Algoriphagus machipongonensis: one gene and its partner. The main gene of each other region encodes a partner of the protein of the gene in region 2 in a complex. Links are inferred from orthologs where the notes say so. Each region holds a gene or a part of one and is shown on either strand. Other genes may lie near its edges.

Region 1 (3,602 bases), 1.8 Mb from region 2 along the record:
GTAAACCCATCGCCTTATTTATTCTATTTCGATTATGGCTCTTTTAAAGTTTTCGGAAGTTCACCGGAAGCCCAGATCGTGGTGAAAGAAAATAAAGCCACGATTTATCCCATTGCAGGGACTTTCCGAAGGACTGGTAATGATCAGGAGGATGCAGCTTTGGCAAGAAAGCTTTACGATGATCCAAAAGAGAATTCAGAACATGTCATGTTAGTGGATTTGGCTAGAAATGACTTAAGCAGGACTTCTGAGAAAGTAACGGTGGATGTTTTCAAAGAAATCCAGTATTACTCTCATGTGATCCACTTGGTTTCAAAGGTTACAGGAGAGTTGCCAGAAAAAGCCAACCCTTTACAGCTGGTAGCAGATACATTTCCGGCTGGAACGCTTTCAGGAGCACCAAAGTATCGGGCAATGCAGCTAATTGACGAATTAGAAAATGTCTCCAGAGAGTTTTACGGAGGAGCCATTGGGTATTTGGGCTTCAACGGAGATTTCAATCATGCCATATTAATCAGGTCTTTTGTCTCAGAAAACAATCATCTGAGATTTCAAGCAGGAGCTGGGGTAGTTGCCAAATCAACCATTCCATCAGAATTGCAAGAAGTGGCCAATAAACTGGAAGCCTTACGAGTTGCACTTCGTGCGGCGGAGAATATTTGATTGAAAAATTGTAAGATTTTAAAGTTGAAAAATTATGGCAAAGGTTGATCGATTTGAAGATTTAAATGTTTGGAACCATGCAATCGAAATAGGATTGAAAATTTACCAACTGGTAGAGTCAAATCATTTGGTAAGGGATTATCGAGCAAAGGATCAACTTATAGGAGCTGCAATTTCAATTTCAAACAATATAGCAGAAGGGTTTGAGTACAACAGTAATCGTCAATTTATAAAATACTTAGCTATTGCTAAAGGATCTGCTGGAGAGCTAAGAAGTCAACTGTTTTTATTAGTTAAAGCAAATAAAATAACAGAAAAAGAATATGAATTTCTCTATCAAGAGATGATTCAGATTTCCAGTGAGATAAAAGGATTTATTAAATACTTGAAGGGATTTGAACAGAAGAAAAAAGGGAAATGAATCCAATATTCCAATTTTCGAATTTTTCAATCTTTCAATTACAATACGGAAAAATAAAACAATAAAGATGAGAATCTTAGTCCTAGATAATTATGATTCCTTTACCTATAACCTGGTTTATATCATTAGGCAATTGGGTTATGGAGGGCAAATGGATGTTTATCGTAACGATAAAATAACAGTGGAAGAGGTAGATCAGTACGATAAAATCCTACTTTCTCCAGGACCCGGAATTCCAGAAAATGCGGGTATTATGCCGGAGCTGATTAAAAAATACGCGGATACCAAGTCAATTTTGGGTGTTTGTTTAGGACATCAGGCTATAGGAGAGGCCTTTGGTGGAGATTTAACCAATTTATCAGAAGTGCTTCATGGAGTGTCTTCTACGGTAAAAGTTTCGGATGATTTGCTTTTCAAAGAGGTTCCCGATACTTTTAGTATTGGTAGATATCACTCTTGGGTAATCAATGAAATCACCCTTTCCGAGGATCTTGAAGTGATTGCCAGAACACCAGATCAACAGATCATGGCAGTAAGACACAAGAAGTTTGATGTCAGAGGATTACAGTTTCATCCAGAAAGTATCTTGACAGAAAATGGTATCCAAATCATAAAAAACTGGCTAGAAAGTTAAATCTAGCAACACCCTAACAACCCCCTTTATTATGAAAGATATTATTAACCACTTAATAGAACATCGGACTCTTAGCCAAACGCAGGCCAGAGAGGTTTTGAAAAACATCACATCAGGTGACTACAACCAAAGTCAGATTGCGGCTTTTATGACAGTTTACATGATGCGAAGTATTACGGTTGAAGAACTTTCCGGTTTTCGTCAGGCTATGTTGGAGCGATGCATTGGAGTGGATATAGCCGAATACGATGCGATGGATCTTTGTGGTACTGGTGGTGATGGAAAAGACACGTTTAATATTTCAACTCTTTCTTCTTTCATTGTGGCAGGAGCTGGTCAGAATGTGGCTAAACATGGAAACACTGGAGTATCATCGATCTGTGGTTCCTCAAACCTTTTGGCCTATTTTGGCTATGAATTCACCAGTGATATTGATAAAATTCGTCAAAGCCTGGACGATGTAGGTATTTGTTTTTTACATGCCCCACTTTTTCACCCTGCAATGAAACATGTAGGTCCTATCCGAAAGGATTTGGGTGTAAAAACTTTCTTCAACATGCTAGGCCCTATGGTTAATCCAAGTTTTCCGAAAAAGCAGATGGTTGGTGTCTTTAGTTTAGAATTAGCCAGGCTTTACGGATACCTTTATCAGGAAATGGATGCTAGATTTTCAATCATTCATGCCATGGAAGGATACGATGAGATTTCTTTGACAGGAGATTTTAAAATGATTTCTAATGAAGGAGAAAAAGTTCTTAATCCAAAGGACTTAGGGTTGCAAAAATTAGATGCTACTTCGATTGAGGGGGGAAAGACAATTGAAGAATCAGCAAAAATATTTGAATCCATCCTCAAAGGAAAAGGTACAAAAAGTCAAAATTCGGTGGTTTTGGCAAACTCTGCTGCCGCATTGGTGACCGCGCAAGAAGGGCTTTCGTTTCCTGATGCCGTAGCTAAAGCTGAGGAAGTTTTACTCTCGGGAAAAGCATTGGATGTATTTGAAGGACTTGTTAACCCAAAAACTACCGTTTCATTAGCCTAAATCACATGAATATTTTAGATAAAATTATTGCAAGAAAGCATGAAGAAGTTGCTGAAAAAAGCAGCTTGGTTCCTGTGAAACTACTAGAGAAAAGTCTGTTTTTCGAAGGGAAAGTAGTGTCAATGAAAAAATATGTGACAGATCCGGAAAAATCAGGTGTCATTTCTGAATTTAAAAGAAAATCTCCTTCCAAAGGATTGATCAATGGTGCTGCCGCTGTAGAAAGTGTGAGTATTGGATACATGCAGGCGGGGGCTTCAGCATTATCCATTTTGACAGACAAAGATTTCTTTGGAGGATCTAACGAGGATTTGAAGACTGCTCGAAAATTCAATTACTGCCCAATCTTAAGAAAGGACTTTGTTGTGGATGAATATCAGATTTTGGAAGCAAAATCTATAGGCGCTGATTGTGTTTTATTGATTGCAGCTGCTTTGGAGCCAAAGAGATTGAAGGAATTGGCAGCTTTTGCCAAAAACTTAGGGCTGGAAGTGTTGATGGAGGTGCATGATGGAGAGGAATTGGAAAGAAGTTTATGTGATGATTTGGACTTGGTGGGAGTAAATAATCGTAACCTGAAGACTTTTGACGTTTCCTTAGATACATCGTTAGAATTAGTGGATCGAATACCTTCTGAATTTGTAAAAATTTCAGAAAGTGGGATTTCTAAGCCAGAAACCTTAGTAACCTTAAAGAAATCTGGATTTGACGGGTTTCTGATTGGTGAGAATTTCATGAAATCTGCTAGACCAGAACAGTCTGCGTACACTTTTATCAAGGAATATAAAAAGTTGCTATCGAAAGAAATAGCATTGAATAAGGTCTGATGCAAATCAAAGTAT
Region 2 (4,155 bases):
GTATTTCAATTTCAAAGTGACAGTTCTACCCTTGATGCCTGATTTGTCAAGTCTTCGAATGACCTCTTCGTAGATAGGCTGTAGTTTATTGAGCAGTTCCTCATCAGTGGTTAGGTCTACCTCAAAAGTGTTTTCTGCACTGAGAGATTTCCTAACCCGATGTGGCTGGACTTCAGAAAGGTGAATTCCTCTTACAATATTGAAATAATGAAGTCCTGATTTACCGAATTTTTTAGAGAGAAATTGAAGGGAAAACTGTTTTAAATCAGCCCCATTATGTATTCCTATTTTCTGCATTTTTTCAGCAGTGACTTTACCGATTCCAAAGAATTTTCCAATGGGAAGTTTCTCTAAAAACTCTTCTGCATCTTCCGGTAAAATATATGCTTGACCATTGGGCTTGTTTAAATCTGAAGCAATTTTAGCAAGGAACTTGTTATAGCTGACTCCAGCAGAGGCGTTTAAGTTTGTCTTCTCTTTAATCTTTTGCCGGATTTGCCTGGCAATTAATATTGCAGAGTTTATTCCTTTTTTATTCTCTGTCACATCTAAAAATGCCTCATCTAAGGACAAAGGCTCAACTAAATCAGTGTATTCGTAAAACACTTCTCGAATCATCAGGGATAATTCACGGTATCGATCAAATCTGGGTTTGGCAAAAATAAGGTGGGGACATTTTCGTACAGCAATACTGGAGGCCATGGCAGAATAAACACCATATTTCCTAGCTTCATAGCTGGCGGCAGCCACTACTCCTCGGGCACGACTTCCACCCACTACCAAAGGCTTCCCTCTCCACTCAGGATGATCCATTTGTTCTACAGATGCATAAAAAGCATCCATATCCACATGTATGATTTTTCTGACTGTATTAGTTTTTGGATTTTCCATCGAGTACTTCCAGCAGCACTTGAGCTTTCAATAGACATTCCTCATATTCTAAGGCTGCATTTGCATCTGAGGTAATGGCACTGCCAACACCAAAATAAAGTTTTTTAATCTCTAAATCAGCAATGATACTTCTGATGACAACAGAAAAGTCAAAATCGCCTTGCTCATCTATCCAGCCAATGGCTCCCGAAAACCAATTTCTTTTGAAATTTTCCAGTTCTTCAATCAGTTTCATGGTACGGATTTTAGGTGCTCCCGTCATACTGCCCATCGGGAAAGTTGCCTGGATGATTTCCTCAAATCCAACCCCGGGTTTTAAAATAGACGAAACTGTACTGATCATTTGAAAGACTCTTGGAAAAGGATAAATGCCAAAAAGCTCATCTACTTTAACTGAACCTGTAAGTGAAACCTTGGACAAGTCATTCCGGGTTAAATCTGTGATCATCAGGTTCTCAGCTCTTTCTTTTTCGCTTGCAAGTAAATCTGATTTATTAGCCAAATCCTCCTTCTGATTGCTCCCACGGTGAATAGTGCCTTTGATAGGTTGACCAATTAATTTCCTTCCTTTTTTGGTTAGAAAACGTTCGGGAGATGCGGAAATCAACCATTGGGTCTTTGCCTTGAAGAGTGCTGAAAATGGCATAGGGGAGAGCTTCTGGAGTTTATGAAAAGCTGAAATAGGATCCCAATTGACAAAATCACCCGTAAACGCTTGACAAAAATTCAACTCGTAGGTTTCGCCCTCTTTGATGAAATCCTGGATTTTGAGCACAGATTCTATATACTCCTCTTTGCTTAACAAGGGGTTGATCTGGCAACTAGTATTTACTTTCGGTAAAGAAATGGCTTCAACCTGCTGCCAAAAGGAAAGAGAAAGGTTGGTTTTACTATGGACTTCCTCTTCATGGATACATAAAGAGATTTGAGGCTGGAAAAAGCACAAATCAGGAAGTGGGATGAGGGTAGGATTATTACTTTCAAGCTTTTCCAGCCTGTTTTTAAAATCATACCCAATTATTCCAACCTTTTGAATTTTTAATGAATCATCCCAGATTTCAGCTTCTTTCAGTTCTTGGTTTCCAGTAAATAATAAATGTTCGAAGGGGTTTTCGGGATAGGGGTATTGATTCCCTTGAAAATAGGCTAAAAAGGGCTGGGTTTGGTCTGCCCAGTACAACAGTTTTTGTTGCCAGTCAGGAAAGTCAGGTTTGTAGCTGAAAGGGAATTTTTCCATTTGGATACAAAAAAAGAGGAATTCGAATCGAATTCCTCTTTTTAAAAGAATAAACTTCAGGAAGCTTATTCAGATGCTGTAACATTAAGGTTTAAAGAAACCGTGTTATAGATAAATTTATCTTTTGTCTTATCTACTGCATCAGCCTCGTCACCGTAAGATAGACCCCATGCAGTTCTGTCAATGTTAAATCCAGCTTTAGCAGATACTACACCATTGTCAATGGATACTGCTGCAGGGAATTTGATGTTTTTTGTATTACCTCTCATAGTAAGGTTACCTGAGATCCAGTGCGTTGGTTGCTCAGGAGATAGTTCAGTTGCACTTTTTGGCGTGTTTTCTGACTCAAATTGCTCTTCTACTGCAATTTTATCTGATTCTGAGAAAGGCATTACTTCAGTAATTTCAAATGTTGCCTGAGGATGGTTTTCTGCATCAAAGAAATCTGCTGATTGCAAATGACCATAAAGCTTACCGTAGCTCTCATCAGTCTCTTCCATATCTTCGATCTTAAGACCTGTGATATCGAAGGTGAATTTACCTCCAGTAATTTCTGATCCACTTAGCGCCAATTCACCATTTACAGCAGGAATTTTACCAAAGTGTTGTCCAGTTGGTTTGTAACCTCTCCATGCGATGGTAGTTGCTTCAGGATCAATGCTTAGGCTTTTACCTTCTAAAGTTGCTACTTCTTTTGCTTCAGATGTTTCTACTGTTTCAGACGGCTTGTTACATGAGAATGTAAGTAAAGCACTTGCTAGTAAGAATCCAGTTAGTTTAATAGTTTTCATTTCTACTGATTATTAAGATAAAGTTGAATGTGCAAATTTATATGTATATACATGTAAACTCCAATTTTTTTAAAAAGTTTCATTTACAAAATTAAAATTCACTCTTAAGATCTTCTTAGATTTGAATTTCAACATCTATAAACAAGCTATGGCATTAATTGTTCCAGTGAATTCAAAAGAGCCAAAATTAGGTGAAAATTGTTGGTTGGCACCCAATGCAACTCTTGTAGGAGAAATAGAGATGGGAAATAACTGTACCGTATGGTTTAATGCTGTTATTAGGGGCGATGTTCACTTTATTAAAATTGGGGACGATACCAATATACAAGATGGGGCAGTCATCCACTGTACGTACCAAAAATTCCCCACAATTATTGGGAACAAGGTCTCAATCGCTCATAATGCCGTTGTTCATGGTTGCACCATTCACGATAGGGTTTTGGTAGGAATGGGGGCTATTGTAATGGATGGAGCTGTAATCCATTCAGGCGCTGTAATTGCTGCCGGAGCAGTGGTTCTTGCTGGGACCGTTGTGGAAGCCAATTCTATTTATGCAGGAATGCCTGCAAAAAAAGTAAAGGATACAGGAGAGAATATGCAGGAAGTAATTGATAGGACGGCTAAAAATTACCCCATGTATGCTAAGTGGTTTGAAAAATAATGACTTGATGCGATTATTTAATCCCATTATTTTTTGAAATGGTAGTATTTAGTTACTTTTAATTAATATTCTTTGGTTTAAATACATTTTTTATGATTTTAAAAGCAATTTTTTTATGGCTTAAGAAAAGGTCGACGCTGGTTTTTCTAACTCTACTTTTCTTTTTATTCAACGTGTTGTTGAATTATTTTCTTCCTTCTGAATATGCATTGGACTTAAAATTCGCCTATTCTGTAGATCAGGCGTACCAATCACTTGGAAATCTTTCACTTTCCGAGAGGAATGCATACAAATTTGGAATAATCGCTTTGGATTTCCCCTACATGCTCGTGTATGGACTTCTTGCTATCGGATTGTTGCGAATTTTTTGGAAATCAAGCAAAGTAGCAATTCTCCCTTTGGGGATCTTTGTTATGGATTTCTTTGAGAATATCCTGATTATTGGAATTTTGAATGACTTCCCAGAAAGACATCAGGTACTTGCAACCCTAGCTTCCATCTTTACGACTTCCAAATGGATGCTTGTTGGCTTGCTAGCTATATTTTTATTAGTGGGCTTAATGAGTCATTATAGA

What was found. The genes of interacting proteins can lie anywhere in the genome.
Region 1: the proteins of ALPR1_RS13985 (region 2) and ALPR1_RS06730 are in contact, whole or in part, in a solved structure (PDB 8RP0), measured with the Escherichia coli proteins. The link is inferred for Algoriphagus machipongonensis from one-to-one orthologs.

What each region holds. Positions count from the first base shown.
Region 1 is NZ_CM001023.1:1,549,853-1,553,454, forward strand. The notes cover bases 1-2,934. They hold ALPR1_RS06730 (anthranilate synthase component II), read left to right. Parts: upstream 1-1,151; coding sequence 1,152-1,718; downstream 1,719-2,934. Other genes in these bases: ALPR1_RS06720 (anthranilate synthase component I family protein), read left to right, coding at 1-663; ALPR1_RS06725 (four helix bundle protein), read left to right, coding at 698-1,084; trpD (anthranilate phosphoribosyltransferase), read left to right, coding at 1,750-2,760; trpC (indole-3-glycerol phosphate synthase TrpC), read left to right, coding at 2,766-2,934. In the rest of the region: more of trpC, read left to right, coding at 2,935-3,587; ALPR1_RS06745 (phosphoribosylanthranilate isomerase), read left to right, coding at 3,587-3,602. UniProt on the Escherichia coli protein: Part of a heterodimeric complex that catalyzes the two-step biosynthesis of 4-amino-4-deoxychorismate (ADC), a precursor of p-aminobenzoate (PABA) and tetrahydrofolate.
Region 2 is NZ_CM001023.1:3,343,182-3,347,336, reverse strand. Bases 1-2,819 are described here. They hold ALPR1_RS13985 (anthranilate synthase component I family protein), read right to left. Parts: upstream 2,129-2,819; coding sequence 872-2,128; downstream 1-871. Other genes in these bases: ALPR1_RS13980 (YceI family protein), read right to left, coding at 2,194-2,819; dinB (DNA polymerase IV), read right to left, coding at 1-891. Also shown: more of ALPR1_RS13980, read right to left, coding at 2,820-2,919; ALPR1_RS13975 (gamma carbonic anhydrase family protein), read left to right, coding at 3,068-3,580; ALPR1_RS13970 (hypothetical protein), read left to right, coding at 3,673-4,155. UniProt on the Escherichia coli protein: Part of a heterodimeric complex that catalyzes the two-step biosynthesis of 4-amino-4-deoxychorismate (ADC), a precursor of p-aminobenzoate (PABA) and tetrahydrofolate.